Regions from separate parts of the Pseudarthrobacter sp. NPDC092439 genome, predicted to be linked through region 2. Evidence: riboswitches for the same ligand, from Rfam matches in the RefSeq annotation. Region 2 holds a riboswitch; each other region holds the start of a gene.
What was found. Region 2 has a riboswitch for thiamine pyrophosphate ahead of ACIQCM_RS07885 (ECF transporter S component). Riboswitches for the same ligand answer to the same signal wherever they lie in the genome.

Region 1 (7,348 bases), on a different contig from region 2:
GCGCGGCCGGAGGCGCGTGGCGCCCCCGCCGCTCCGGCTGTTGGCCGGGCCGTTTTCAGCCTAGTACAAGGCCGGGCCGGATCGGCGCACGGCCACCCGAAGCCGGTTGCGCCAGGGATCCTCGAACCGCAGTTCCGCTCCGGTGTGGTGCGCCGGCACCCCGGCGACCCTGAGCCGGTCCGCCAGGGCGCCGACGTCGTCCCCCGACGGCACCTCGATCAGCACTTCACCGAGCCCCAGGGTGTCCTTGCGCGGCCCGGCGCCGCGGCTGTTCCAGACGTTCATGGCCATGTGATGGTGGTAGCGTCCGGCGGAGACGAAGAGCGCCTGGCCGTGCCAGCCCGCCGTCTTTTCAAAGCCGAGGGTGCCCACGTAGAAGTCCCGCGCCGTCTGCACGTCACCCACCTGAAGGTGGACGTGGCCCACTCCTGCACCGGTCGCGCGCTGCCCGTCAAGGGATTCCTCGGTGAGGTACCGCTCGAGGTAGTGCTGGGGCGGCAGCGCCAGGCTGTCCATCACCACGTCGGTCCCGTTCCAGGACCAGTTGCTGCGGGGGCGGTCCCAGTAGAGCTCAATGCCGTTGCCTTCGGGATCGTTGAAGTAGAAGGCCTCGCTGACAAGGTGGTCGGCGCTGCCGGTGAAGAGCCGGGGGTTGAACCGGGCAGCCGTGGCGATCGTGGCGGCGAGCGCCTCCCTGGTTTCGAAAAGCAGAGCGGTGTGGAACAGGCCCGCCTCGCCCCTGCCGGGAAGGTGGAGCCCGGACGCCGGGGCCAGTTGGACCAGTGGCCTGCCCAGGCGGCCCAGGTAGACGCCGCCATCCTGTTCGGCCACGACTTCCAGGCCCAGCGCCTTCTGGTAGTAGTCCGTCATGAGCTTCATGTCGCCCACTTTGAGCATCACCGTGCCCATGCCGAGCCCGGCGGGAAGAAGGTCCTGGTTTACGGTTTCTGCGGTCATTGGAACACTCCGAACTCCTACGGCCTCCCGGGTGGCGGCCCTGTCCATTAAATGAGTTGAAGCTTCAATTTATTCCGCTGTCGTGGACGATCCGGCCGCCCAGTACCACCTGCTGCAGGTGGCGGATGGTTTCAGGCCGGCTCCGCGGATCCGCACTGCACACAACCACATCCGCCCGCGCGCCTTCGGAGATGGCCTGCGCTCCCAGCCACTGCCGCGCGGACCAGCATGCGGCATCCAGCGCTGCCGCTGCCGGCAGGCCCGCGGCGTGAAGCGCCAGGATCTCGTCCGCAATCCGCCCGTGCCGGATGACGCTTCCGGCGTCGGTGCCCGCGAAAACCCGCACGCCGGCGTCGAACGCTTCCGCCACGCGCTCCGCCCGGCGCTCCCAGAGCGCCAGCATATGGGCCGCGTAGCGCGGGAATTTCGGCTGCGCCTGCGCGGCAATGTCCGGAAAAGTGGCGATATTGATCAGGGTGGGCACGATCGGCACGCGCTGCTCGGCGAAGCGGGACAGGTGCCGCGGAAGGAGCCCCGTGGCGTGTTCAATGCAGTCGATGCCGCCGTCCAGCATCTGGTCCAGCGTGTCCTCGGCGAAGCAATGGGCGGTGACACGGGCGCCTTCGTCATGTGCCGCCTGGATGGCATCGCGGACGACGGCGGCAGGAAAGGACGGAGCCAGGTCGCCGGCGCCGCGGTCAATCCAGTCGCCAACGAGCTTCACCCACCCGTCGCCGTCGCGCGCCTGCTTCCGGACCGCTTCGACAAGGCCTTCCGGTTCAACTTCCCGGGCAAACCCGCGGAGGTAGCGCCGGGTGCGGGCCACGTGACGCCCGGCGCGGATCAGTACCGGAAACTCCTTGCCGCCCTGCATCCAGCGCGTGTCAGCCGGGGAACCCGCGTCCCGGACCAGCAGCGTGCCGGCGGCGAGGTCCGCCCGGGCCTGGGCTGCGGCGGTGTCCGCATCCACGGGACCGCCGGGCCCAAGGCCGATATGGCAGTGCGCGTCGACGAAACCCGGCAGCACCCAGCCGGGCAGGACGTGGTCAGGCCGCGCGGAGGGCCGCTGGAAGGTCAGGCGGCCGTCCACGGACCACAGCCCGCGCACTTCCCGGTCCGGGCCCGTGAGCACCGGTCCGCTGAAATGGATAACCGCCGGCATGGAACTCCTCTCATCCTGCCCGGTCAGGCTAGCACCGCGAATGTGACGCCGCTCCCCGTGGGGCCTGTGGTAGCTTCGTTCCTGACCACACGGGTGCCCCTGCAGGGGCTGAGATCGGGCTGACGCAGCCTGCGACCGTCGAACCTGTCCGGGTAATGCCGGCGAAGGAAGTGAGTATTCCTTGAATACACCAGAAACACAGCTGAACCCTGCCCTCGATGCGTCTGGCCGGGATCCTGCCACCCAGTCCCTGAAGTCCCACTCGCTCGCCTTCGTGGAAGACAGGGGGTCGGGCCTTCGGGTACCAGTCACCGAGATTACCCTGTCGGACTCCCCCGGCGGCGAGCCAAACGCTCCGTTCCGCGCCTACCGGACGGCCGGGCCGGGCAGCGACCCGGTCCGAGGCCTGCGGCCCTTCCGCACCGAGTGGATTGAGGCGCGCGGGGACACTGAAGCGTACAGCGGCCGGGAGCGGAACCTGCTCGACGACGGCCGGTCGGCTGTCCGCCGCGGCGCAGCCTCTGCGGAATGGAAGGGCGCACGGCCAGTGCCCCGCCGCGCCGTCGAAGGCAAGACAGTCACCCAGATGCACTACGCCAGGCAGGGCATCATCACGCCCGAGATGCGCTTCGTGGCGCTGCGGGAAAACTGCGACGTGGAACTGGTCCGCAGCGAGGTTGCCGCGGGCCGGGCCATTATCCCCAACAACATCAACCACCCGGAATCGGAACCGATGATCATCGGCAAGGCATTCCTGGTGAAGATCAACGCCAACATCGGCAACTCCGCGGTCACCAGCTCCATCGCGGAGGAAGTGGACAAACTCCAGTGGGCCACCCAATGGGGTGCGGATACAGTGATGGACCTCTCCACCGGCGATGATATCCACACCACGCGCGAGTGGATCATCCGCAACTCCCCCGTGCCGATTGGCACCGTGCCCATCTATCAGGCGCTGGAGAAGGTCAACGGCGAAGCCAACAAGCTGACCTGGGAGATCTTCCGCGACACCGTCATTGAGCAGTGCGAGCAGGGCGTGGACTACATGACGGTGCACGCCGGCGTGCTCCTGCGCTATGTTCCGCTCACTGCCAACCGGGTCACCGGCATCGTGTCCCGCGGCGGCTCCATCATGGCGGGCTGGTGCCTGGCGCACCACCAGGAAAATTTCCTGTACACGCACTTCGACGAACTCTGCGAAATCTTCGCCAAGTACGACGTCGCGTTCTCGCTCGGCGACGGGCTGCGGCCGGGCGCCACGGCGGACGCCAATGACGCCGCCCAGTTCGCCGAGCTGGACACCCTGGCCGAGCTCACCCGGCGTGCCTGGGAGTACGACGTGCAGGTCATGGTGGAAGGCCCCGGCCATGTCCCGTTCCACCTGGTCCGGGAGAACGTGGAGCGGCAGCAGGAGCTGTGCAAGGGCGCCCCGTTCTACACCCTGGGACCGCTGGTGACCGACGTTGCCCCCGGCTACGACCACATCACTTCGGCCATCGGAGCCACCGAGATCGCCCGCTACGGCACCGCGATGCTCTGCTATGTGACGCCCAAGGAGCATCTTGGCCTGCCCAACAAGGACGACGTCAAGACCGGTGTGATCACCTATAAGATCGCAGCGCACGCAGCGGACCTCGCCAAGGGCCACCCCGGTGCGCACGAACGCGATGACGCGCTGTCCAAGGCGCGCTTCGAATTCCGCTGGCGGGACCAGTTTGCGCTGTCCCTGGACCCAGTAACGGCCGAGGCGTTCCACGATGAGACCCTGCCGGCGGAACCGGCCAAGACCGCGCACTTCTGCTCCATGTGCGGGCCGAAGTTCTGCTCGATGCGGATCAGCCAGGACATCCGGGAGGAGTACGGGTCCGCGGAGGCGCAGGCAGCACTGGCGGAGGCGGCCTCCGGAATGCGGGAGAAGAGCCAGGAATTCCTGGCCGCAGGCGGCAAGGTCTACCTGCCGGAGCCGAAGGTCCCGGCCGGCGGCTGACCCGGACACAGTGGCGGGGCCCGGCAGTTACGGGGGCTCCGCCCCGCCACAGGCTGCAGGACGGACAGCCTTACGCAGCGAGGCTCCTGCCGGCCTCGCGGATGAATGACCGGATGGTCCGGTCACCTTCAACGGAATCGTGCGGCCGGTGCCCCCCGGCAGCAATGCGGTGCACGGCCCCGGTTTCCCGCAGGTAGCCGGCAATCTCCTCGAACAGCGGCTCCCATCCTCCGGTGAGCACCAGGGTGGGGACACCCGGAACGATATGCAGCGGGGCCTCTGCGCACTCACGAAATTGTGCCCGGTGCGCCGCTGTGGCAGGCAGGTCCGCCGTCAGGGACAGGCAGGCCGGCTCCACGAGGGCGAGTGAGTGGACAAGGTCAGGACGTTCCACCGCGGCCAGCATTGCCGGAATGGCGCCCTGGGCGTGGGCCACCACATGGCCGCCTGCAGCACCGCGGCCATCGTCCTGCAGCGAGCGAAGGATGATCGCGGCGTCCCCGGCAAAGGACGGCGCTGCCGGCCCGGCCGTTGGATCGCACCCGAGGCGCCGGAGGAAGAGGGCATCGTAGGCAAGTGCCATGCCGTGCTGGCGAGGCCAGGCAGCGGCGCCGAAGCTTCCGGCGCCGTGCACGAACACTACGCGTTGCTTGACCATGACCCCACCCTATTCCACGGCCCCGGCAGCACGCCGGAGCCCGGGCTGCTACTTGCCGAGGAACTTCTCGAAGCCCTTGGGCAGGTTCAGCTGCGCCGGGTCGAAATCACCCTGCTGGCCGAACGCCGCACCGGTGGGCAGCGCCTTGCCGGCGTTGGCGCGGCGCGCCTCCGCCTCCTTGCGCTCCTGCGCGGCCTTGGCCGGATTGCCGGACTTGGCCTTCTTCTTGGGCGCGTTCCTGGCGTTCTTCCGGGCTCCGCCACCGGCGCCGGGCAGGCCGGGCATTCCCGGCATTCCGGGCATGCCACCCTGCGCCATCTTCTTCATCATCTTCTGCGCCTGGGCGAAGCGCTCCAGCAGTCCGTTGACCTCTGAGACGTGCACGCCGGAACCGCGGGCGATGCGGGCGCGGCGGGAGCCGTTGATGATCTTGGGCGCGAGCCGCTCGTGGGGCGTCATGGACCGGACGATCGCTTCAACCCGGTCGATTTCGCGTTCGTCGAACTGCTCCAGCTGCTGGCGCATGTTCTGGGCGCCGGGCATCATCATGAGCATCTTCTTCATGGAGCCCATGTTGCGGATCTGCTGCATCTGCGCCAGGAAGTCTTCCAGCGTGAAGTCTTCCTGGTCGGCGAATTTCTTCGCCATCCGGGCTGCTTCATCCTTGTCCCAGGACTTTTCCGCCTGCTCGATCAGCGTCAGGACATCGCCCATGTCCAGGATGCGCGAGGCCATCCGGTCCGGGTGGAACAGCTCGAAATCGTCCAGGCCTTCTCCGGTGGACGCAAACATCACGGGCTTGCCGGTGACCGACGCGACGGAAAGGGCTGCACCGCCGCGCGCGTCGCCGTCGAGCTTTGAAAGCACGATGCCCGTGAAGTTGACGCCTTCATCGAACGCGAGCGCCGTGTTCACGGCGTCCTGGCCAATCATGGAGTCAATCACGAACAGCACTTCGTTGGGCACGATGGCGCGGCGGATCTGGCGCGCCTGCTCCATCATGTCCGCGTCAACGCCCAGGCGTCCGGCGGTGTCAACGATGACTACGTCGTGAAGCTTCTGGCGGGCTTCCTCCACGCCGGCACGGGCAACGGCGACGGGATCGCCGGCCGGCTGGTCCAGTTCCGTGGACGTGGCGCCGGGGTGCGGGGCGAAGACGGGCACATTGGCGCGCTTGCCTACTACCTGCAGCTGGGTGACGGCATTGGGTCGCTGGAGGTCGCAGGCCACCAGCATGGGGCTGTGGCCCTGGGCCTTCAGCCACTTGGAGAGCTTTCCGGCCAGTGTGGTCTTGCCTGCACCCTGGAGGCCGGCCAGCATGATGATGGTGGGACCGGTCTTGGCGAGGCGGATGCGGCGGGTCTCGCCGCCCAGGATTTCAACAAGTTCTTCGTTGACGATCTTGACGATCTGCTGGCTGGGGTTCAGGGCACCGGAGACCTCCGCGCCGAGGGCACGTTCGCGGACCCGGCCGGTGAATTCACGGACAACCGGAACGGCAACGTCGGCGTCAAGGAGCGCGCGGCGGATCTCGCGTACGGTGGCGTCAACGTCAGCCTCGGTGAGGCGGCCCTTGCCGCGGAGATTCTTGAAGGTTGCTGTCAACCGGTCAGAAAGTGAATTGAACACGTGCCGTTCTTTCAGTGGATGATCGGGACTCGACTATCTAGGGTACCAACTCGGACACGCAAGATGGCATGCTGGCAAAATGACCAGCCCAACAACTGTCAGGACCCTGCTCATCCTCGGCGCTTCCGGCGACCTCACGGGCCGCCTGCTGCTCCCGGGCCTCGCCCGCCTTGTGGCGCGGGGGCGCGCCACCGGCCTCCGCCTGGCCGGCGCGGGCTCTGATCCGTGGACGCCGGAACAGTGGCGCCAGCGCGTCACCGGAGCCTTCAGTGCCGCGGCCAAGGATGCCGGCCAGGAGGGCCGGCATGCCCTGGACTCCATCGCGCAGGATACCGCCTACCACCAGCTGGACGTTACGGCCGACGGCGCGCTGGCTGCCCTCGTGGCCGGGCTTGAAGGGCCCGTAGCCATCTACTTCGCCCTGCCGCCCCAGGTCAGCCAGCGCGCCTGCGAGGCCCTGCAACCCGGCCAGTTGCCACCCGGGACGCGCCTGGTGATGGAGAAGCCGTTCGGCTCCGGGGAGGAATCGGCGCGGAACCTGAACCGGACCCTGGTGCAGCTGGTCCCGGAGGACCACATCCACCGCGTTGACCATTTCCTGGGCAAGGCCACGGTGCTGAACATCCTGGGCCTGCGCTTCGCGAACAACTTCCTGGAGCCCGTCTGGAACCGGGAGCACGTGGAGAAGGTGGAAATCATCTTCGATGAGGACCTGGCCCTGGAGGGCCGCGCCCGCTACTACGACGGCGCGGGCGCCCTCCGCGACATGATTCAGAGCCACCTCCTGCAAATCATGGCGCTCATGGCCATCGAGCCGCCGGCCACCATTGGCGAACGCGACCTTCGCGACGCCGTCTCCACGGTGCTTCGTGCCGGCAGCGTCAGAGCCCCTTACGGCGGGTCCAGCCGGCGTGCCCGGTATACGGCCGGAACGGTGGCCGGCACCGCGGTCCCG
Region 2 (7,348 bases):
TCCGCGGAACCTGCCAGCGGCCAGGAACCGGACGGGGTTCCGGCCGAAACCACTGTGAAGGGCAAAGCATGAGCGTCAACCTGACCCTGCTGCTGGTCATGGGCGCCCTGTTCGCCTGCGGCATCTACCTGATCCTGGAGCGCAGCCTCACGCGGGTGCTCCTGGGCCTGATGCTGCTGGCCAACGCCACCAACCTGCTGATCCTTGCCACCGGCGGTTATGCCGGGCTGGCGCCGCTGTACTCCGGGGACACAGCCCCCGGGGACTACAGCGACCCCCTCCCGCAGGCCCTGATCCTCACCTCGATCGTCATCTCGTTCGCCGTGACCGCGTTCATGCTGGGCATCATCTACCGCACCTGGGTCCTGGCGCGGCAGGACGAGATCCAGGACGACGTGGAAGACCTCCGCGTGGCGGAGACCCCGAGTTTCGATGCGGAGGACGACGCCGAGATTCCGGCCGAGACATCCGAGTTCCCTGTGCTGGTGACGGGCGGACGGGAAATGCCGGTGGACGGTGCGGTATCGGAGGAGACCCCAGGGTCACTGAACGTGGCGCCGGCCGAGGGATCCCGCGCGCCCAAAGCGGCCCGGCCCACTGAAGGGACCGAACAGTGAACGTCGCTTCCCTGGCCCCGCTCGCCGTCGTCCTTCCCGTCCTGGGAGCGGCCCTCACGTTCCTGCTGATCCGGCACACGCGCGCGCAGCGGAGCGTGAGCATTGTGCTGTTGTCCCTGACGCTGCTGCTCGAATGCCTCCTGCTGGCCTCGGTGTGGAACGGCGGGACGGCAGCGGTGACCATCGGAGGGTGGCTGCCGCCGTGGGGGATTGTGCTGGTGGTGGACCAGTTCTCCTCTCTGATGCTGGTGGTGTCCTCCGCGGTGAGCCTCGCGGTGCTGGTCTACGCCACCGGGCAGGGCATGGCCGACGGCGACCGCGACGCGCCCGTATCGATCTTCCACCCCACTTACCTGATCCTGGTCGCGGGCGTCTCCAACGCGTTCCTCTCCGGCGACCTGTTCAACCTCTACGTCGGGTTCGAAATCCTGCTGACCGCGAGCTACGTGCTCATGACGCTTGGCGGGACCGGACCGAGGATCCGCGCCGGGGTCACGTATGTGGTGGTATCGGTGGTGTCCTCGATACTGTTCCTGATCGCGATCGCCATGGTCTACGGCGCCACGGGTACGGTGAACATGGCGGACCTGGCCCTGAAGCTGGGGGAACTGGACCAGGGCACCAGGACGCTGCTGCACGTGATGCTGCTGGTGGCGTTCGGGATCAAGGCGGCCGTCTTCCCGCTCTCGTTCTGGCTGCCCGACTCCTACCCCACCGCGCCGGCGCCGGTCACCGCGGTGTTCGCAGGGCTCTTGACCAAAGTTGGCGTCTACGCGATGGTCCGGACCGAAACGCTGCTGTTTCCCGGCGACTCGCTGAACACCCCCCTTATGGTGGCAGCGCTGCTGACCATGCTGGTGGGCATCCTGGGCGCCCTGGCGCAGAGCGACATCAAGCGTCTGCTGTCCTTCACGCTGGTCAGCCACATCGGCTACACGGTGTTCGGGCTGGCGATGTCCTCCGCTGCCGGGCTCGGTGCGGCCGTCTTCTACGTGGCCCACCACATCACCATCCAGACCAGCCTCTTCCTGGTGACCGGACTGATCGAACGCCGCGGCGGCAGTTCGTCCGTGGACCGGCTGGGCGGACTGGCCAAGCTCTCGCCGCTGCTGGCGGTGCTGTTCTTCATCCCCGCAATGAACCTGGCCGGCATTCCGCCATTCTCCGGATTCCTGGGCAAGGCCGGGCTGATCCAGGCAGGGGTCGCCCTGGGCACGCCACTTGCTTACGTGCTGGTGGCGGGCGGCGTGCTGACCAGCCTGCTCACCCTCCTGGCGGTGGCGCGGGTGTGGAACAGGGCCTTCTGGCGCAAGCCGTCCGATGCCGAACATCCGGATCCCGTGTTGCTGTCGGTTTCCGGGGCAGGGGGAACGGCATCCGGTGCCGGCCGCACGAACACCACCGGCCAGCCGCACACCACGGTGCTTCCGCGGACCATGGTGGGGTCCACCTTGGGCCTGGTGGCGCTCGGGGTTGCCCTGACCGTGTTTGCGGGTCCGCTGTTCACGCTGTCCGGGCAGGCGGCCCAGGACATGCTGGACAGGACGGACTATGTTCAGGCCGTGCTGGGCGCGGACACCTCCGTCCCGCAGATCACCACCGCTGGAGGAGGACAATGAGCCGCCGCCGGATTTCGCTGCGCCAGGAACTGCCGCTGCTGGTATGGCTGGTGATCGTCTGGGGTGCCCTGTGGCAGGACTTCAGTCCGGGAAACGTACTGTTCGGCGCGCTGCTTGCCGTGGCGGTGGCCCGGCTGTTCTATCTGCCGCCTGTGGAACTGAGCGGCCGCTTCAACATCCTGTACGCAATACCGTTCGCTTTTGCGTTCCTCGGAAAGGTGGCCGGCGCAAGCGCCCAGGTGCTCTTCCTGGCGGTGGCCCGGGGCCGCAAGGTGAGGAACGCCGTCGTCGCTGTCACTTTGCGAAGCCATCAGGACCTCATGGTGACGGCCACCGGACACGTGATTTCGCTGATCCCGGGCTCACTGGTGGTGGAGGTGGACCGCTCCACGTCCACTCTTTACCTGCACGGGCTGAACATCAGCACTGAGCAGGACGTGGCCCGGCTGCGGAACGAGGTCCTTTCCATCGAGGCGGGGCTGATCAGGATTATGGGAACACCGGCCGAGCTTGAGGCTGTCCGCAGGGAGGCCGCGGCATGATGCAGTCCGTGCTGGCCGTGACGGCCGTGATCCTGGCGCTCGCCGCCGGCGGCGCCATTCTCCGGATCGCCCGGGGACCGTCGCTCCTGGACAGGGTGCTGGCCACCGACGTGCTGCTGGCCATCCTGGGGGCGGCGCTGTGCATCGACATGGCCGTAAACCGCCACCTGAACAACCTGATGCTGGTGGTAGCCATCTCGATCATCGGCTTCGTCGGTTCAGTGACGGTGGCCCGGTTCGTTGCGGACAGAAGGGAACAGCCGCATGAATCCTGAACTGCTCACGGGCTACCGGGCGGTGGGCGAGACTGTCCCCGGCGTTGATGCCTGGGTGGACACCGTGTCTGCGGTGTTCATGGTGGTCGGCGCTGCCCTGTCGCTGGGCGCCGCCATAGGCCTGCTGCGCTTTCCGGACCTGCTGAGCCGGATGCACGCCGCCACGAAGCCGCAGGTGCTGGGACTGTTCCTGCTGCTGGCGGCGATCGGACTGCAGCTGCGCACCTGGTGGGTGTGGCCCGTGCTGCTGGTGGCTTGGATCTTCCAGTTACTGACGGTGCCGGTCTCCGCGCACATGGTGGGCCGGGCCGGCTATCGCACCAAGCACCTGCACCGGGAGCTGCTGACCTCGGACGAGCTCGAAGCCGTGGTCCAAAAAGCCGCCGGCAACCCGCCTCCCGAGGAATGAGTGAGGCGGGTTGCCGGCGGCAGATTGAAGCGGGGCTAAACGATGTCCTGGCTCTTGGCGAAGCGGGTGATGGCGCGCTGGGTGCCGCGGTTCGCCAGGACCTGGATGACGGTGCTCACCGATGCTGAGATCAGGGCAAACGTCAGGGCCGAGTGCAGGCTGGTGGGCACATCCTCGTCCTTGCCGGTGGGAGGCTTCCGGCCTGTGGTCTTCTCCCAGACGGTGTTGACCATCTTGGTGCCGACGAAGCCTGCCACCAGCGAGATGCCGGTGCCGAGCAGCTTAATGAAAAGGTTCATTCCTTGTACTCCTTGCGGGCAGAAAACGGACTGACCCCAGCCTAACGGCCCGGCGCCGTAATTTTCCCCGCCGCCATTGGCCGCTGCGGTGTAAACTGGACCACGCCCTCAGGGGCATACCACTCAACGCAACATTCAAACGACAGGGGAGCGCCGCCGTCGGGCATTGCCGGCTCAGCCGGGAACCCGTGTGGGCGCTGAGAGTGCGGAGATCCGCAGACCCTCGAACCTGATCCGGTTAGTACCGGCGCAAGGGAGTCGAGTTCTCGAAGTGGCCGGCAACACCGTTCAACGCGGTTGCCGTGACCACTTTCCCCTCCTGCTACCCAGGAGGATTCACCATGGCAACTGAAGCAATCAAGAAGACCCCCGGCAAGTCCTGGCGCGTCGTGGACATCGTGGTGGCGGCGCTGATCGCCATCGCCGGCGGGGTGATTTTCTGGGCGTGGTCCCAGGGCGCCCTGGCGGTGTCCGGTCCGATGAACGCCGTCTACCCGCCCCTGACCGGCCTGATCGCCGGCGGCTGGATGATTCCGGCTGTCCTGGGGATGCTCATCATCCGCAAGCCCGGCGCGGCACTCTTCTGCGAGACGGTTGCAGCCACCGGCGAACTGCTGATGGGTTCGCAGTACGGCACGTCGGTGCTGTTCTCCGGATTCGTCCAGGGCCTCGGCGCGGAGATCATCTTCGCGGTTTTCGTCTACAGGAAGTTCAACCTGCCCGTGGCCCTGCTCGCGGGCGCCGCGGCAGGCCTGTTCTGCGGCCTGAACGACTCGTTCTCCCCGTGGGGCTGGAACATCGCCTACTCCGCCGGTGACAAGTTCGCCTACATCCTGTTCACCAGCATCTCCGGTGCGATCATCGCCGGCGCCCTGTCCTGGATCGCCACCCGCGGCCTCGCCCGGACCGGCGTGCTGAGCCCGTTCGCCTCCCGCAAGGCGGCCACGGAGCCCGTCTTCTCCTGATGCCAAGACCTTCCGGCAGCGCATCCGCCGTCCGCCCCGCCGCGGTTGCCGCCCGCGGCTGGGGCTGGCGGCACCCCGGACGCGCCAAGCCAGCCGTCCGGGGCCTTGACCTGGACATCGCGCCGGGGGAGCGGGTGCTCCTGCTGGGCCCGTCGGGTGCCGGCAAGTCGACGCTGCTCCACGCCCTCGCCGGGGTGCTGGGGGACGCGGACGACGACGGCGAGGCAGGCGACGCTGACGAGTCCGGTTCGCTTCTGGTTGACGGGGCTTCCCCCCGGGGCCGGCCCGGCCGCGCGGGGCTGATGCAGCAGGACCCCGAAACGCAGGTGGTTCTGTCACGGCTGGGTGACGACGCCGCCTTCGGTGCCGAGAACCTCGCGGTTCCCCGCGACGCAATTTGGGCGCGCGTGCATGAGGCGCTTGCCGACGTCGGACTTTCCCACCTGCCGCTGCACCACCCCACGTCCGCGCTGTCCGGTGGGCAAAAACAGCGGCTGGCGCTGGCGGGCATCCTGGCGATGCGCCCGGGGCTGATCCTGCTGGACGAACCAACCGCCAACCTGGACCCGGCCGGCGTGCTGGAAGTCCGGGACGCCGTGGGCCGCTGCATGGACAAGACCGGCGCCACGCTGGTGGTGGTGGAACACCGCGTGTCCGTGTGGAAGGACCTGGTGGACCGGATCGTGGTCCTGCAGCCGGGATCCGGCGCCGGGCCCGCCGTATTGCTGGACGGACCTCCGGACCGGGTGCTGCGCGAGGCCAGGACCATGCTCATGGCGGCCGGTGTGTGGGTGCCGGGATACGTTCCGGAGACGCGCCAACGGGCGGCCATGCCTCCTCCGGGTTCCGGCGGGCTCCTGCTCGCCGCCGAGGGGCTGGGAGTTTCGCGGGAACGGACGGGCCGGAAGGGTCTCAGGAAGATCCCGCCGGTACCGGTGCAGCGTGACATCTCGGCGCAGGTGCGCGCTGGCCAGGCGCTGGCCGTCACGGGGCCCAACGGGGCGGGCAAATCCACCTTTGCGCTGACCCTCGCCGGGCTCCTGGCGCCGGTGCAAGGGAAGGTTTCGGCCACCGTAGACCTGAGCCGCGGGGCGGGAATCGATCCGTACCAATGGAAGGCGGAGCAGCTGATCGAGCGGATCGGCACCGTCTTCCAGGAGCCCGAGCACCAGTTCGTCACCGGGAATGTCCGGGACGAGCTGCTCTTCGGTCCCCGGCACCTGGGCCACGGCGGGGAACGCGTTGACGAGCTGCTTGAGCGGCTGCGGCTCACCGGCCTGGTGGACGCAAACCCGTACACGCTGTCCGGCGGGGAGAAACGGCGGCTCTCCGTGGCCACCGTGCTGGCCGCCAGCCCGCAGGTGCTGGTCCTGGATGAACCCACCTTCGGGCAGGACGCCAACACCTGGGCCGAGTTGGCGTCCTTCCTGTCCGAGCTTCTGGACCAGGGTGCCGCCGTGGTTGCAGTAACGCACGACGCCGAATTCACCGCCGCGCTTGGCGGTGCGGAACTGCGCATGGCAGCGCCGGACCGGGTGGCACCATGACCGGGGCAGGGCGGCAGGAACTGAACCTGCGCGGAAACCAGGCGCTTCTCACCCACGCCAACCCACTGAGCAAGTTCGCGTCCGTCTTCCTCATCACCCTGGTGCTGGCGCTGTCCATCGACTGGGTCTCGGCCACCGTGGCGCTGGTCTTCGAACTTCTCCTGTTTCCGCTGGCCGGGCTGACGTTTGTGCTGCTGTGGCAGCGCGGCTGGCCGTTGATCCTCGCGGCCGCGGCAGGGGGCTGGAGCACCTCCATCCTGGCTCCTGACAGTGGAAGGACGCTGATCGACGTCGGACTCTGGACCATGAGCGAAGGCTCCCTAGAGCTCGGTGCCGGATTCATGCTGCGCGGGTTGGCCATCGCGCTGCCGGCCGTGCTGCTGATGAGCTGCACCGACCCCACCGACCTTGCGGACGCCTTGGCGCAGAAGGCCCGGTTGCCGCACCGGTTCGTGCTGGGCACGCTCGCCGCGATGCGCCTCGTGGGGCTGATGGCGGAGGAATGGCAGACCATTGGAATGGCACGACGGGCGCGCGGCGTGGGTTCGCGCGGGAACGTGCTGCAGCGGGCGAAGGCCACGCTGGGGCAGAGCTTCGGGCTGCTGATCCAGGCGATCCGGCGTGCGTCGCGGCTGGCCGTGACCATGGAGGCACGCGGGTTCGGCGGCGGGCCGCGGACCTGGGCCCGCGAATCCACGTACAGCAGGCTGGATGTCTGGGTTTTAGCCGGCGGGGCACTGGTTGCGGGACTGTCGGCGGCTGCGGCCATCTCGGCCGGCACCTGGAATATGGTCTGGCTGGAGAACTGAGACCCGGGTCTTGCTGTTGCGCGGGTATCGCACGCGGCGGGTACTGAATCCCTATCCGGGCCTCTGTCCGCCCCTTCTGGCGCCCTCGTAACTCATGAATGATATATTTGAGGTATGACGCAGGAAACCACAGAACACGTTGCCGCCATGCTCCGGGACGCCCGCGGAGAAAAAGGCTGGACGCAGGGGCAACTTGCGGCCGAACTTGGAACCAGCCAAAGCGCCGTGGCCCGGATGGAGCAGGGCAAGCAGAACCTGAGCCTGAA
Region 3 (7,348 bases), on a different contig from region 2:
ATAATGCCGGAGGTGCCGTTGCCGTTGCCGTTTTTCCCGTTCCCGTCCCTGCCGTTGGACGTCCCGCCGTTGTCTTTGGGCGGCCGGGACCCTGAAATGACAATGGCGTCAAATTCCTGCCCCACATGGTTGACCAGCAGGGCGGCTTCCACGGTGTCCAGCGCCATGCGCTCCATCCGGCTGGCCAGCTGGTCGGAGCCCGCCATTATTCCTGGCAGGAGCGGCAGCGCCTCGCGGGCCCAGACCGGCACGCCGCCGCCGCTGCACAGCGCTTCACAGATCACCAGGACAAAACGGTCCACAAGGCGGCGCAGCGGAGCGGTGGTGTGCGCGTAGGACGCACCAATGGCCGACTGGATCGCATCCGCAGGGACAGTGCCGTCGAAAGCGGTGTAGGCGGCGCCGCGGAACAGCATCCCGGCCGAATGCAGAATGGCCAGTTGGCGCGGCTCCGTGGGGTCCAGGGTGCGGAGGTATTCGCCGTAGCTGATCTTCCCGTTCCAGGGCTTGCCCAGGACTTCGGTCTGGAGCCGGAAGTGGTCCAGGGAGCGGCTGTCCGGCGCAGGCATGGTGCGCAGGATCCCCACCTTACCGTCCAGCATGAGCCGGGCCGCGGCCATGCCGGTCATGAGGGAAATCTGTGCGTTCCAGTCCTCCACGGGAAGCTGCGGTGCGGCGGCAATCCGGTAGCCGCCGTCGGGAAGCTGGACGATTTCCTGGTCCGGCATGTTCAGGCTGGCGCCCCCGCGCTCACGCTCCAGCGCCACGCGCTTGAGGCCTACCTCTTTGAGCAGCTGGAGAACCGGCGGCGCCGTGCCCGCGTCGAGCTCCTTTTGGGCGCCCTTGTAGCTGAGCTTGTCGCGGCTGCGGATGCGTGCCCGCCGCACGTTGACGGCAGTGACTTCCGCGGCGCTGTTGAGCCGGAAGTCCCAGACAAACGCCGGGCAGTCCTGGTCCGGGAGCAGGCTGCCGGCGCCTTCGCTGATGACCTGCGGGTGCAGCGGAATCCGGCCGTCCGGCGCGTAAAAGGTCTGTCCGCGGCGCCGCGTTTCGGCGTCCAGCGGGCCTCCCGGCCGGACGAAAGCGGGCACGTCGGCGATGGCATACAGCACCCTGTAGCCGCCGCCGTCGGGTTCAATGAAGAGGGCCTGGTCCAGGTCCGTGGAGGATTCCGGGTCGATGGTGATGAATCCGACGTCCGTCAGGTCATAGTCCGGCATGTCCAGCGAGGCCACGGCCGCTTCGGCATCCGCCAGGACCTCCTGAGGGAATCCGGCAGGCAATTCCAGCTCGGTACGCAGCGCGCTCAACGCCTCCTCGAGCGCGTTCCTGTGCTCGTGGACATTGGGAGCCAACCGATGATGCGACACGAAAATCAGCCTAGCCCGAAACCCCCGGAACGAGGAACAGCCGGGCTAACCCGCGGCGTCGAGGGCGGCGAGCAGCGACGCAGCGGCTTCGGCCGGGTCCGGCGCCTCCGTGATGGCGCGGACCACCACGATCCGGCGGGCACCCGCAGCGGCCACCCGGTCCACGTTGCCGTGGTCGATTCCGCCGATGGCAAACCAGGGCAGGCCGGCCGGCGCCACGGATGCGGCGTGCCTGACCAGATCCAGTCCGACGGCGGCGCGCCCCGGCTTGGTGGGCGTGGCCCACAGTGGACCCACGCAGAAGTAGTCCAGGCCCGCCGGCCCCGGCGCCGCGGCCACCGCCGCGTCAACCTGGTCCGGCGAATGCGTGGAAAGCCCGATCGCGGCGCCGTCCAGGAGGCTGCGCGCTGCCTTGAGGGGAAGGTCCTTCTGCCCGATGTGGAAAACGGGCGCCCCGGAAAGGGACGCGATGTCCGCCCGGTCGTTGACGGCCCACAGCCGGCCGTGCCGGACGGCAGCCTCGCGCAGCACCTCGAGCAGCTCCAACTCCTCCGCGGCCTCCAGGGCCTTGTCCCGGAGCTGGATGATGTCCACGCCGCCGGTGAACGCGGCATCGACAAACCGGGCAAAATCGCCGTGGCCGCGGCGGGCATCGGTGCAAAGGTACAGGCGCGCGGACGCCAGGGCGGCAGCGGGGGACACATTCATGGCTGCAAGCCTAGTTCCTCTAAACTGGCCTCGTACTGCGGGAGCCTGCGGCAGCTGTCACAAAAGCGCCGGGCTGAGAGGGCGTCAGAGCCGACCGCTTGACCTGATCCGGCTAATACCGGCGTAGGGAAGGAACCATATGGGCAACCCCACCAGCGGATCCGGCGCGGCCGACGACGGCGTAATGCGTGCCGACGTGGCAGTCGTCGGAGGCGGGGTGATAGGCCACAGCATCGCGTGGGAGGCCCGCCGCTCCGGCCGATCCGTGGTGCTGGTGGATGATGCCCCCGGAACCGGCGCCAGCTGGGCGGCGGCCGGAATGCTCGCCCCCGTCAGCGAACTTCACTACCAGGAGGAAGCCCTCCTGGAGCTGATGCTGGAATCCTCCTCCCGGTGGCCCGGTTTCGCGGCCGCCCTCAAAACCGCCGCGGGCGCGGACCCCGGATACCTCGAGACGCCGACGCTCGCCGTCGGCGCGGACGCTGCGGACAGGCAGGCGCTGCTTGACCTTCGGGCCGTGCAGAAGGCCAACGGCCTCGACGTGGAGCCACTCACGGTCCGGGAGGCACGCCGCCGCGAACCGCTCCTGAGCCCATCGATCGCCTGCGCCCTGGACACCCCCGCCGACCACCAGGTGGATCCGCGGCAGCTGGTGGCCTGCCTCCGGCTGGCGCTCTCCCGGCACGCGGACGGAGAGGGAGGGGCAGGCACCAGGGTTGCCGGCGCCGTCCACGGTTACGCGGTAATGGCCAGGGCAGCGGGACTGGCGTGGGCGGACGACGTCGTGGCCGGAGTCCTGCTGGAAGGCGGCGGAAAGGTTCTTGCGCGGGAGACCGTGGTCGCCAACGGTCTGCACGCCGGAGCGCTGGGCGGGTTGCCCGAGGGCCTGGCGCTGCCGCTGCGCCCGGTGCACGGCGACATCCTGCGGCTCGCCGTGCCAACGCAACTCCGGCCGTTGGTGACGGCGACGGTACGGGGCCTGGTTCATGGCGTGCCGGTCTACCTGGTGCCGCGGCAGGACGGAACCGTGGTCATCGGCGCCACCCAGCGCGAAGACGCCCTGGGCGGGGCGGCCCGTCCGGAGGCCGGAGCGGCGCACGGTGCCGTCTCCGCCGGCGGGGTTCACCAGCTCCTTCGGGACGCGCAGACTCTGGTCCCCGCCGTCGCCGAACTGGAACTGCTCGAGTGCACCGCCCGGGCCCGCCCCGGAACCCCGGACAATGCGCCCCTGCTGGGCCGCGTACCGCTGCCCGACGCCGCCGGAGGATACGTCCCCGGGCTCGTCGTCGCCACTGGCTTCTTCCGCCACGGCGTCCTGCTGGCGCCGGCGGCCGCGGCCGTCTGCCGCGCCCTGCTGGACGGCACCCGTGACCCCCGCTGGGCGCCGTTCGACCCTGCCCGGTTTTCCGCAGCCGCATCACGCCACGACACCAAGGAGAGAGCATGAACATCATCCTGAACGGAAGCCCGCGCGCCGTGGCGGACGGCGCCTCCGTTGCTGCGCTGGTCAGCGACATCACCGGCCGGCCGCTGGCAGCAGACGGCCAGGCCGCCGACGGGCGCAAGCTTGGCGTGGCAGTGGCGCAGAACGCGCACGTGGTTCCGCGCAGCCAGTGGTCCGCTACGGCGCTCGCCGAGGGCGACGACGTTGAGCTCGTAACCGCAGTTCAGGGAGGCTGACACCGTGACCGAAACAACCCGCCTGTCATCAGCCCTGGGAACAGCATCGGCTGACGGCCTGGTTATCGACGGCATACCGCTGCACTCACGGCTCATCATGGGGACAGGGGGAACGCCCAGCCTGGAGGGTCTCGGTGCCGCACTCCTGGCCTCCGGCACCGCACTGACAACCGTGGCCATGCGGCGCTATTCACCGGCCGAGACCGGCTCGCTGTTCCAGCTGCTCGTGGACCACGGGATCCGGGTGCTTCCCAATACGGCGGGCTGCTTCACGGCCCGGGATGCCGTCCTCACCGCCGAACTGGCCCGCGAGGCCCTGGAGACGGACTGGATCAAGCTGGAAGTCATTGCCGACGAGCAGACCCTCCTGCCGGATGCGGTGGAGCTCGTCGATGCCACGGAACAGTTGGTGGCCCGGGGCTTCAAGGTCTTCGCCTACACCAACGACGACCCCGTCCTGGCGCTGCGGCTGGAGAACCTCGGGGCCACCGCCGTGATGCCGCTGGGTGCCCCTATCGGAACGGGTCTGGGCATCCTGAACCCGCACAATATCGGGCTGATTGTTTCCCGCGCCTCCGTTCCCGTGGTGCTGGATGCCGGGATCGGTACGCCCTCCGACGCTGCGCTGGCCATGGAACTGGGGTGCGACGCGGTGCTGCTGGCGACAGCGGTGACGCGGGCACAGAACCCGGCGCTGATGGGTGCGGCCTTCAAACACGCGGTGGCTGCCGGCAGGATGGCCAGGATTGCGGGGCGTATACCGCGGCGCGAACATGCATTGGCGTCATCCGCCATGGAGGGCCGGGCCGAGTTCCTGTAACGCTAAAGGCGGAGGGCCGCGGTCAGGCGCTCGGTGTCCTGCCGGGCGCGCGTGCGGCCCAGGTAGGCCACCGCGGCGATGGCTGCGCCGGTTCCGAGAAGCACAGGAAGAACCCAAGGCAGCCAGGTCAAACCGGGCAGGTAGCCAAATCCTGCGGCCATGAGGATGGTCCAGGTCACCGATGCCACAGCAACGGCAACCCCCGCGGGGAGGCCGGCGCCGTACTTGGCATGTCGCTTGTCATTGGCCCACACAAGGAATCCTGCGGCAACCGCTGCGAGCACGACAATGGTGAGCGAGAGCATGGATCTCCTTTAACTTAAAGCCGCGGCGACCAGGCGGCCGCCGCGGGCAAAGGGTTCTAGAACTGGCCGAAACCTACGCGGCGGACTTCTTCGGCCCCGATTTCGACGTAGCCCAAGGCGTTTCCGGGAACGATGATCAGGCGGCCCTTGTCGTCCTTCAGGCGCAGTTCGCTGCCCGTGTTGATGGCTTCGCCGACGACCTTGGCCACGGAGTCTGCGTCCTCAGCGGACTCCAGTACGATTTCGCGGCCAACATTCTGCACGCCGATCTTAATTTCCACAGGGGCCTCCCAGCCGGTCAAATGTTCAGGGACCTCAACGAGGTGTTCTCTTATTTGTAGTCTAGGACTCTTTGGGGAAACGAGAGATTCCGCGCCAAGCTAAACGGTAAATGAGGTCACTGGCCACATCCAGGTCCAGATTCCCGTCCGTTTCCAGCCAGTAGCGTGCACTCACCTGGGCCATTCCGGCCAGGCCGCGGCCCAGCAGCTGGGCTTCCAGCTGAGGAAGCTTGGTGTCCTCTGCGATGACCCGGGCTATGGCATCCGCGAAGGTGCGGTTCAAAGTCTCCAGCCGGGAGCTGACATCGGCGTCATTAATAAGGTCGGATTCGAAAACAAGCCGGTGCGCCTGGTCATCGCTGGCGATAAACCGGAAGTAGGCGCGCATCACGGCCTGGACGCGCTCTTTGTTATCCGTGGTGGAGTTCAATGCTCCCAGCAGCAGCTCAGTCAGGGCCGCCAGGTGGCTGTCCAGAAGGGCAAGATAGAGCTCACGTTTGGACGGAAAATGCTGGTACAGGACCGGCTTGCTGACCCGCGCCGTCTCCGCGATTTCGTCCATGGCGGCCCCGTGGTAACCGTTGGCAACGAACACTTCCTGGGCTGCCGCCAGGAGCTGGGCACGGCGTTCATCCCGCGGCAGCCGTGCCGAGCGCTGGCCTGCGGGGCGGGTGACTGATTCCGGTGCTGCGGACGGGCGGTCTGCGCGTGCTTCTGGGACCACGGTTGTCCTTCTTTCCGTTGCGGTTACACCCACTTTACTGCGGGGTAATATGACCGGGCGGTATCCCGGGGCATACATTGAAGTATGGCCTCGTCTCTGACCGCAAATGTTGCAAATGTTTCCCTGGAACCCTTGGTGGAACCGGCAGGCGAACTCACACCGGCGGAAGTGGAGCGCTATTCGCGGCACCTCATCATTCCCGAGATAGGCGCGGTGGGGCAGCGGAGGCTCAAGAACGCCAAAGTATTGGTGATCGGTGCAGGCGGGCTGGGGTCCCCCGCATTGCTGTACCTCGCCGCGGCCGGGGTGGGAACACTGGGAATCATCGACGACGACACGGTGGAACTCAGCAACCTCCAGCGCCAGGTCATCCACGGCGTGGCGGATGTGGGACGCCCCAAGATCGAATCAGCGCGGGACGCGGTCCATGCCCTTAACCCGCTGGTGGAGGTCCGGCTGCACAAGGACCGCCTCGACGCGGCAAATGCGCTCGAACTGTTCGCCGGGTACGACCTGATCCTGGACGGTGCGGACAACTTTGCCACCCGCTACCTCGTCAACGACGCTGCCGTCATCCTGGGCAAGCCTTACGTCTGGGGTTCGATCTTCCGCTTCGACGGACAGGTGAGCGTCTTCTGGGAAAAACACGGGCCCACCTACCGCGACCTCTATCCCGAGGCGCCCCCGGCGGGTTCGGTACCCTCCTGCGGCGAGGGCGGCGTCTTCGGAATGCTGTGCGCGGCGGTGGGGTCGCTGATGGTGACGGAGGCCGTCAAACTGATTACCGGCGTCGGGCGTTCCCTGCTCGGGCGCGTCGCGCTCTTCGACGCCCTGGGCGGCAGCTGGCGCGAAATCCGTGTCGCGAAGGATCCCGCGGCGCCGCGCATCACCGAACTCACTGACTATGAGGCATTCTGCGGCCTTGCGCCGGAGCCGGAAACCGACACCGAGCACACCGTCACCGCGGCGCAGCTGGCCACCATGCTGGCCTCACGGAAGGCCGGACTGAAGGATTTTGAGCTGGTGGACGTCCGGGAGCCCGGGGAATACGACATCGTGCGGATCGACGGTTCTGTCCTGGTTCCGCAGGGCAGGATCCTCGCGGGGGAGGCCTGGCAGGAGATCCCGCAGGACAGGGACGTGGTGTTCCTGTGCAAGGGAGGCACCAGGTCCGGCAACGTACTCGCGGCAGCGCGGAAGGCGGGGTACCAGCGGGTGAGCCATCTCGACGGCGGCATCCTGGCCTGGGTGCGCGAAGTGGAACCGACCAAGCCGGTCTACTGAACGCCAGAACGCCCGCCCCGGACGCTCTCTCACTTAACGCGGCATATTGAAGGACGCTCTCTCACTTCTCCGGAGTTAGTGAGAGAGCGTTGCCGGAAATTGCGCAGGATGTGAGAGAGCGTTGCCGGAAATTGCGCAGGATGTGAGAGAGCGTTGCCGGGGAGGCAGGTCAGGCG
Region 4 (7,348 bases), on a different contig from region 2:
TCTTGGGCCGTGCGGCAGACATGGCCGCGATGAGGCTGGACTTGCCCGCGGAAGGGAAGCCGACCAACGCGATGTCCGCAATGGACTTCAGCTCCAGGACGATGTCGCGCGATTCGCCTTCGATGCCGAGCAGCGCAAATCCGGGAGCCCGGCGCTTCTGCGAGGACAGGGCGGCGTTGCCCAGGCCGCCGATCCCGCCGGCGGCCGCGACGAACTCGGCGCCTTCGCCGACGAGGTCCGCAAGGACGGTGCCGTCCTTGGACTTGACGACCGTGCCGTCCGGAACGGGCAGGACCAGGGTCTCGCCATTCTTGCCGCCGCGCCAGTCGCCCATTCCGGGGCCGCCGTTGGTGGCGTGCCGGTGCGGTGCGTGGTGGTAGTCAAGCAGGGTGGTGGTCTGGTGGTCCACGCGGAGGATGACGTCCCCGCCGTTGCCGCCGTTGCCGCCGTCGGGCCCGCCGAGGGGCTTGAACTTCTCACGGTGGACGGAGACGCACCCATGGCCGCCGGTACCGCCGGATACGTGCAGTACTACCCGGTCTACAAAGCTGGCCACGTGGATCTCCTCAGATGCTGTTTCCCGGCGCCGCTGGACGCCAAGACGATTGTAATGCGGTTAAAAGAACAGTGGAGCGGACCGTATGGCCCGCTCCACCGCTTCAGAACTGTTTGTTACTCTGCAGCTGCAGCAGCAACGATGCTGACGACGCGACGACCGCGGCGGGTGCCGAATTCAACGGCGCCCGGGGTCAGTGCGAACAGGGTGTCGTCGCCGCCACGGCCAACGCCGGCGCCCGGGTGGAAGTGGGTGCCGCGCTGGCGGACGATGATCTCGCCTGCGGAAACAACCTGGCCGCCGAAGCGCTTCACGCCGAGGTACTGAGCGTTGGAGTCACGACCGTTGCGAGTGGAGCTCGCGCCCTTTTTATGTGCCATCTGAAATGCCTGCCTCTAAATTCTGGGGAATCTGCTGAAAAAGCTGAACAGTAACCGGTGGTTACTTGATGCCGGTGATCTTGACCTTGGTCAGTTCCTGGCGGTGACCCTGGCGCTTCTTGTAACCGGTCTTGTTCTTGAACTTCTGGATGACAATCTTAGGACCACGGAGGTCCTGGAGGATCTCAGCCGTAACAGTCACCTTGGCCAGGTCAGCAGCGGCGGAGGTGACCTTGTCACCGTCTACCAGGAGCAGTGCGGGCAGCTCAATGGTGCTGCCGGCTCCACCGGCGACGCGGTTCAGGGTAACGAAGTCTCCAACGGAAACCTTCTCTTGGCGGCCGCCTGCGCGGACAATCGCGTACACCACTTGGGAACTCACTTCTCTCGACGTTTATTACTAAATTTGCGTGCGGCACCCGGCGCTGAATGGCTGGGTTTCCGCTGTGCCTCAACGCCGTGGATTTCCCGGGGGAACCCGTGAGCTATCCCGGAAGATTCCGCTGCATGTCCTGGACACGCGGCGGCCCCCCAGGGTCATAACCCAAGTGTTGGCGTAAGCACCGAAGATCTAGAATACGCTAGTTTTGGCTTCGGCCGCAAATGAGGCTGGTTCCGGCGGGTCGTCTGTGATAGTGGCCACAGGTTGCTCCGGCGCCGGGACCGTGCGTCACTATATTAGCCGCGGCGGGGCCCCGCCGGGGTCAGCAATGAAGGCGCGGCGCGTCGAAAAAATCCACTTCCAGGCGGCAGGACTGCCGGAACGCCGTCGCCATGGCAGCCCTGTCGGTCTCAGACGCGTTCCGGCCGGCATCATCCACAATCCCCACCGCCCGGCGCGTTGCCGCCGCGAAGGCCTCGTCCGCGTAGGTGCGCAGCCATTCGGCGTACGGATGGCCTGCTGGCTCACCCGCTGCCACGAAAGCTGCGTGCAGAGTCCGCCCCACCTCCGCATACAGCCAGAAACAGGGCAGGACCGCAGCGGCCAGTACCGCATAACTGCCCGACGCCGACGCCGCAGTCAGGTGGTCCACGTACGCCTTGGTCACGGGGCCAAGTCCGCCCTGGGCAGGCCTCGTGTTCAGCCAGGACCGGTGCAGCCCGGATTCAACTTCAAGGCACTGCTGCGCGGACCTGGCCCAGAAGAGCTGTTCCGCCTCCGTGGGGGCCAGCGCACTGGCCCTCGCCAGCACGCGGGAGTACCCGGCCAGGTAGATGGCATCCTGGGCGAGGTAATACGCGAATTCGCTTTCGGGCAGGGTGCCGGCGGCCAGCGACCGAATGAACGGCAGGGCGTGGATTTGCCCGAGGTGATCCTCGGCGTCAGCCCAAAGCTGTTGGGCGAAGGAGCCCTCCGCCCGGAAAACCGGCTGGTGGTGGAAATGGTGCACGGGCCCGTTGCCGGTTCCCACGGAGAGCCGATCCGAAGCGGCGAGGGCGCCCGCGAGCCACGGCTTGACCTCCCGCAGCGACGCTTCCCAGTCACCCAGCCGGGCCTGCATCGTGGCCATGGCCGACGACAGCGAGCAGCCCGTACCGTGGCTGTTCCGCGTAGCGATCCGCTCCCCCGGCAGTTCCACCACCTCCGCCGACAGTCGGCCGGACGTATCCACCAGGGCATCCGGGCAGTCCCGGCCGGCGAGGTGGCCGCCCTTAACCAGGATGGTGGCTCCCGTGGTCCGGGCAAGGCAGCGGCCCTGGTCCAGCGCGCCGACCCAGGTCGACTGCAGCCCGCCGCCTGCCAGGAGGGCAAGTTCGGCCAGGTTGGGGGTGATGAGGTCGGCCAGCGGCAACAGGTCCCCCAGCGCGGCCTCGGCGGACTCCTGAAGGAGCCGGTCACCGCTGGTGGCAACCATCACCGGATCGAGGACGACGACGGCCGGGCGCGCCTTTTCGAGCCAGGTCCGGACCACCTCAATCACCGCGGCCTCCCCCAGCATGCCGATCTTGACCGCGTCCACGGTGATGTCTTCGCTGATGGCGTCCAGCTGCTGTGCAAGGAAGGCTGCGGGCGGAACATGCACCGCACGCACGCCACGGGTGTTTTGCGCAGTGAGCGCGGTGATGGCAGCCATTCCGTAGCCACCGAGGGCGGCGATGCTCTTCAGGTCCGCCTGGATGCCCGCGCCGCCGGAGGGATCGGAACCCGCAATGGACAGGACCCGCGGAACGCTGCGCACTGTGGCAGTGGTTTCCGGCGGTTGCAGCTGGACAGTGGTCGACGACAAGAGACATCCCTTCGCCGGTGCTAACCGGACAGGTTCAACGGGTCTGGATCTCAGCCGGCCCTCTGCGCGGCACCCCGTGTCGGTTTCCCAGCCTAGTCCTCTTGCCGTCCCGGACGCAGAAATCCCCGCCTTATGAACAACTCCCCCTGTAGTTCAAGGGGCAGCGTCCATGAGACGGGGACTTCCGGAGGGCGTTTGCGCGGAACTACAGCTCCGACGCCGGCACACCGACACCCAGGATGATGGGCTCCTCGGCCCGCTTCCCGGCGGGCCGGGCGGTTCCCGGCGCGGCGGCCGGTGCAGGCTCCGGAGCCTTGGCCGCGTGGGAGTGCCCGGCAGCCGGGGCGGGCACGTTTTCGTGCTGCTCCACCGTGGTTGCGTTGGCTGCGCCCTGGGCACGGCTGGCGCTGCGGTTGCGCCGCGGCCTGCGCTGGCGGGACTGCTCAAGCGTGTGGTCGGAGTAGTCCTTTTCGGCGGCCGCAACTGCCGGAGCCGCAGCAGCTGGAGCAGCCGAAGGGGCCGGCGCGGCGGAGTCAGCGTCCGCAACGGCGGGCACGGCGTCAGGCTGCCGGGCAGGCTCACCCAGGTGGGCGAACGCCTCGGCCAGCCGGTCCAGGGACAGTGAGGGCTGGGGCTGTTGCTCTTCCGTGTGCTCCACGAACGGCAGCGCGACCTTCTCGCCGCCAAAGGTGAGGACGGCTGCGGGCCGGGCGGAAGCACCGGCGTCGCTCTTTTCCGCCTCTTCGCCGCGTCCAGCGGGAACGGGCCCGGCAGCGGGAGCCGACGCTGCCTGCTTGCCTGCGGCCACCTCGTCATCGTGCAGGTGCGCTGCGTGGGCGGCTGCGGCAATGTTGGCCAGGGCCAGGCGGGTAGCTTCTGCCTTGGCGTGGCGTTCGGCATCCGAAGGGTCCGGGTGGACCGTGTGGACCTGGACCGCGGGTGCCGGTGTTGCCTCAACCTGCTGGCCGCCCCGTCCGCGCCGGCGCTTGCGCTCCGGGCGACCGCCCGGCTGGTTGGCGTCGCCGCGCTGGTTCTCGTTGCGGGACCCCTCCCCCCTGGCCTCGCCGCGGTTGTCGGCGCGGTGAACGTGGTGTTCGGCGGCCACAGTGTTGGCGCGGCGGTGCTCCACGGGATCGTCGTGGGTGATCATGCCGCGGCCTGCGCAGGCCTCGCACTGCTCACCGAAGACTTCCAGGAGTCCGGTGCCCATGCGCTTGCGGGTCATCTGGACCAGGCCGAGCGAGGTGACCTCGGCAACCTGGTGCTTGGTGCGGTCACGGCCCAGGCACTCCACCAGGCGGCGCAGGACCAGGTCGCGGTTGGACTCGAGCACCATGTCGATGAAGTCGATGACGATGATGCCGCCGATGTCCCGGAGGCGCAGCTGGCGCACCACTTCCTCGGCTGCCTCAAGGTTGTTCTTGGTGACGGTCTCTTCCAGGTTTCCGCCGCTGCCCGTGAACTTGCCGGTGTTGACGTCCACCACGGTCATGGCTTCGGTCCGGTCGATCACCAGAGAGCCGCCCGAGGGCAGGAAGACCTTGCGTTCCAGGGCCTTGTGGATCTGCTCGTCGATGCGCCAGGCGGAGAAGATGTCCTGGTCCTGGGTCCATTTTTCCAGCCGGCCCACCAGGTCCGGGGCCACATAGGTCACGTAGGCCTCGATGGTGTCCCAGGCTTCCTCGCCGGAAACGATGAGCTTGGAGAAGTCCTCGTTGAAGACGTCACGGACCACTTTGATGGTCAGGTCAGGTTCGCCGTAGAGCAGTTCCGGGGCAAGAATCTTGGTGGACCTGGACTGGCTCTCGATGCCCTCCCACTGCGCGCGGAGGCGGTTGATGTCGTGCGTCAGCTCTTCCTCGGAGGCGCCTTCGGCGGCCGTACGCACGATGACCCCGGCGTGCTCCGGGAGGCGGTCCTTGAGGATGCGCTTGAGGCGGTTGCGTTCCACGTCCGGCAGCTTCCGGGAGATGCCGGTCATGGAGCCGCCCGGAACGTACACCAGGTAGCGCCCCGGCAGCGAAATCTGGCTGGTGAGGCGCGCGCCCTTGTGGCCCACCGGGTCCTTGGTGACCTGGACCAGCACGGTATCCCCGGACTTCAGCGCGTTTTCGATGCGGCGCTGCTTGCCCTCGAGGTTCACGGCGTCCCAGTTGACTTCGCCGGCGTAAAGGACGGCGTTTCGGCCGCGTCCGATGTCCACGAACGCAGCTTCCATGGAGGGCAGCACGTTCTGGACCTTGCCCAGGTAAACGTTGCCGATCAGCGAGTCCTGCTGGGTTTTGGAGACAAAGTGCTCTGCCAGCACGCCGTCTTCCAGGACGCCGATCTGGATTCTGTCATCGCGCTGGCGGACGATCATCTGGCGGTCCACGGATTCCCGGCGAGCCAGGAACTCGGCCTCAGTGATGACGGTGCGGCGGCGGCCGGTGTCCCGCGATTCGCGGCGGCGCTGCTTCTTGGCCTCCAGTCGGGTGGAACCCTTGACGCTGGTGACGCGGTTGCTGGCCGGAACGTCGCTTACGGAGCGGGGGGCGCGGACGCGGGTCACCGTGTTGGGCGGGTCATCGTCCTCGCCGCCGGTGAGTTCAAGGTCCTGGTCGCCACGACGGCGGCGGCGCCGGCGGCGGGACGTCACCACGCCATCCTCGGCCGGCCCGGTGGAGTCCTCGTCGGCGCCGTCCGTGGTGTCTGAGCCTTCCTGGCCGTCCACGGTTTCGACGTCGCGGTCAGAGCGGCTGCGGCCCCGACGGCCCCGGCTGCGGCGGCGGCGCCGGTTGCCGGATTCCTCGGAGTCGTCCTCGTCCTCGTCTTCCTGGTCCGCTTCCACGGCGGCTGCCGCCGGACGGGCAACAGTGCTCAGGTCCGGGGCCTGGAACAGGACCGAGGTAGCCGAACCGGGTTCCATGAACAGCGAGCCAAACGCTGTGGCGGGGGCTGTTTCTTCGACCGGTTCTTCGCTGGCGGGTTCCGCGGTGGCGGCTTGCGCGGCGACAGGTTCCTCTGTCCCGGGCGCGGCGACAGGTTCTTCGGCGGACGGTGCGGTGGCAGGCGCTTCCACCGCGGTGGCTGCAGCTGCTGCTCCCACCACTGCTGGTTCAAGGCCGGCTTCCGCCGTTTCCGCGCCAGTGGCGGCCTGCACCTTGCGCGTTGACGTACGACGGCGGCGCACCGGCTTCGCGTCCGGCCCGTCTGGGGTGTCCTGGCTGGATTCTGCCGGCGCGCCAGGTTCGTGGGCAGTTGCCTCGGCCGGGGGAACTTCCGCACCTGTTTGAGCCGTTTCAGCAGCGGGCTCTGCTGCGTCCGGCTTCTTGCGGGACCGCGTGCGCCGGGCCGGGGCAGCTTTGGCCGGGACCGGAGTTTCCTCTGCAGAACCTGCTCCAGCGGCAGCCTCGGCCGGCGCAGAAGTGGTCGGTGCAGACGTGGTCGGTGCAGACGTGGTCGGTGCAGACCCAGCCGGAGCAGTCCCGGCCGCAGTCGGACCATCCGTTGCCGTTACTTCTGCGGCGTCCTTCCCGGGCGCAGCCTTGCGCCGGGTCCTGGCGGCCTTCTTGGGGGCAACTGCGGCCCCCGCCGCACCAGCATCTTCGTTAACGGCCAAACCTTGTTCATTTTCCATATGTGGCAACACTCCTGCCCCTGACGTACCGCCACATCCGGCACCCATTGGGGCAAATATTGTCAAAACCCGCAGGCGTTGACAGAAGTCAAGTGGATACTCCCAGGTTCGCACCGGCGTTGGGGTGCGGCAGCCCTTGGGAGCCGGCAGGATGTTCTGAAACCCGTTGTTCTACGTGCCACAACCAGGTGCCGCCCAATGGAGTCGCGGGAGTCTGATCCGAATAAAACCGAAGCCTGCCCTGCTCATCATTGGCGGTCTTGCAAACAAGCCACCGGACCGGAGTCCGAATGTGGATCGGCTTCCAGCCACGCTTATTGTCTCACACCCCGGCAATCACAGGGCGGAAGCGCGGCCCGGACCCGCCCGGCTGGACGGCCCTCCCAGCACGCGGCGTTACAATCGGGGCAGGAGCACCCTGACGAAAAGGACGCTATGCCAATGCCCAGCATCTCCCCCGCCAACGGCACGCCTGCACTGGACGGTTCAGCACTGGACGGTTCAGCAGCGGACGGTTCAGCAGCGGACAGGACTGCCATGGACCGGGCCGCACTGGACCGGACAG

Region 1: linked by a shared signal. The riboswitch ahead of thiC (phosphomethylpyrimidine synthase ThiC) and the one ahead of ACIQCM_RS07885 (ECF transporter S component) in region 2 are both predicted to bind thiamine pyrophosphate.
Region 3: linked by a shared signal. The riboswitch ahead of thiO (glycine oxidase ThiO) and the one ahead of ACIQCM_RS07885 (ECF transporter S component) in region 2 are both predicted to bind thiamine pyrophosphate.
Region 4: linked by a shared signal. The riboswitch ahead of ACIQCM_RS02435 (bifunctional hydroxymethylpyrimidine kinase/phosphomethylpyrimidine kinase) and the one ahead of ACIQCM_RS07885 (ECF transporter S component) in region 2 are both predicted to bind thiamine pyrophosphate.

Annotation. Positions count from the first base shown of each region.
Region 1 covers NZ_JBIVQB010000001.1:593,803-601,150, forward strand. Annotated here, with positions in the region: gene ACIQCM_RS02820 (VOC family protein) at 61-957, opposite strand; gene ACIQCM_RS02825 (amidohydrolase family protein) at 1,022-2,119, opposite strand; TPP riboswitch at 2,199-2,306, shown strand; gene thiC (phosphomethylpyrimidine synthase ThiC) at 2,301-4,106, shown strand; gene ACIQCM_RS02835 (alpha/beta fold hydrolase) at 4,177-4,764, opposite strand; gene ffh (signal recognition particle protein) at 4,813-6,393, opposite strand; gene ACIQCM_RS02845 (glucose-6-phosphate dehydrogenase) at 6,473-7,348, shown strand, end outside.
Region 2 covers NZ_JBIVQB010000002.1:653,515-660,862, reverse strand. Annotated here, with positions in the region: gene ACIQCM_RS07920 (Na+/H+ antiporter subunit A) at 1-72, shown strand, start outside; gene ACIQCM_RS07915 (Na(+)/H(+) antiporter subunit C) at 69-617, shown strand; gene ACIQCM_RS07910 (Na+/H+ antiporter subunit D) at 614-2,236, shown strand; gene ACIQCM_RS07905 (Na+/H+ antiporter subunit E) at 2,233-2,778, shown strand; gene ACIQCM_RS07900 (monovalent cation/H+ antiporter complex subunit F) at 2,775-3,053, shown strand; gene mnhG (monovalent cation/H(+) antiporter subunit G) at 3,043-3,462, shown strand; gene ACIQCM_RS07890 (DUF4235 domain-containing protein) at 3,498-3,761, opposite strand; TPP riboswitch at 3,896-4,035, shown strand; gene ACIQCM_RS07885 (ECF transporter S component) at 4,103-4,726, shown strand; gene ACIQCM_RS07880 (ABC transporter ATP-binding protein) at 4,726-6,273, shown strand; gene ACIQCM_RS07875 (energy-coupling factor transporter transmembrane component T family protein) at 6,270-7,082, shown strand; gene ACIQCM_RS07870 (UDP-N-acetylglucosamine 1-carboxyvinyltransferase) at 7,197-7,348, shown strand, end outside.
Region 3 covers NZ_JBIVQB010000001.1:900,853-908,200, reverse strand. Annotated here, with positions in the region: gene ACIQCM_RS04205 (RNB domain-containing ribonuclease) at 1-1,370, opposite strand, end outside; gene thiE (thiamine phosphate synthase) at 1,416-2,078, opposite strand; TPP riboswitch at 2,106-2,225, shown strand; gene thiO (glycine oxidase ThiO) at 2,218-3,525, shown strand; gene thiS (sulfur carrier protein ThiS) at 3,522-3,758, shown strand; gene ACIQCM_RS04185 (thiazole synthase) at 3,763-4,578, shown strand; gene ACIQCM_RS04180 (hypothetical protein) at 4,581-4,883, opposite strand; gene ACIQCM_RS04175 (DUF3107 domain-containing protein) at 4,940-5,164, opposite strand; gene ACIQCM_RS04170 (TetR/AcrR family transcriptional regulator) at 5,226-5,888, opposite strand; gene moeB (molybdopterin-synthase adenylyltransferase MoeB) at 5,973-7,172, shown strand; gene ACIQCM_RS04160 (glutamyl-tRNA reductase) at 7,342-7,348, opposite strand, start outside.
Region 4 covers NZ_JBIVQB010000001.1:518,101-525,448, forward strand. Annotated here, with positions in the region: gene obgE (GTPase ObgE) at 1-556, opposite strand, end outside; gene rpmA (50S ribosomal protein L27) at 673-936, opposite strand; gene rplU (50S ribosomal protein L21) at 998-1,306, opposite strand; gene ACIQCM_RS02435 (bifunctional hydroxymethylpyrimidine kinase/phosphomethylpyrimidine kinase) at 1,641-3,164, opposite strand; TPP riboswitch at 3,154-3,251, opposite strand; gene ACIQCM_RS02440 (Rne/Rng family ribonuclease) at 3,370-6,783, opposite strand; gene ACIQCM_RS02445 (vitamin K epoxide reductase family protein) at 7,321-7,348, shown strand, end outside.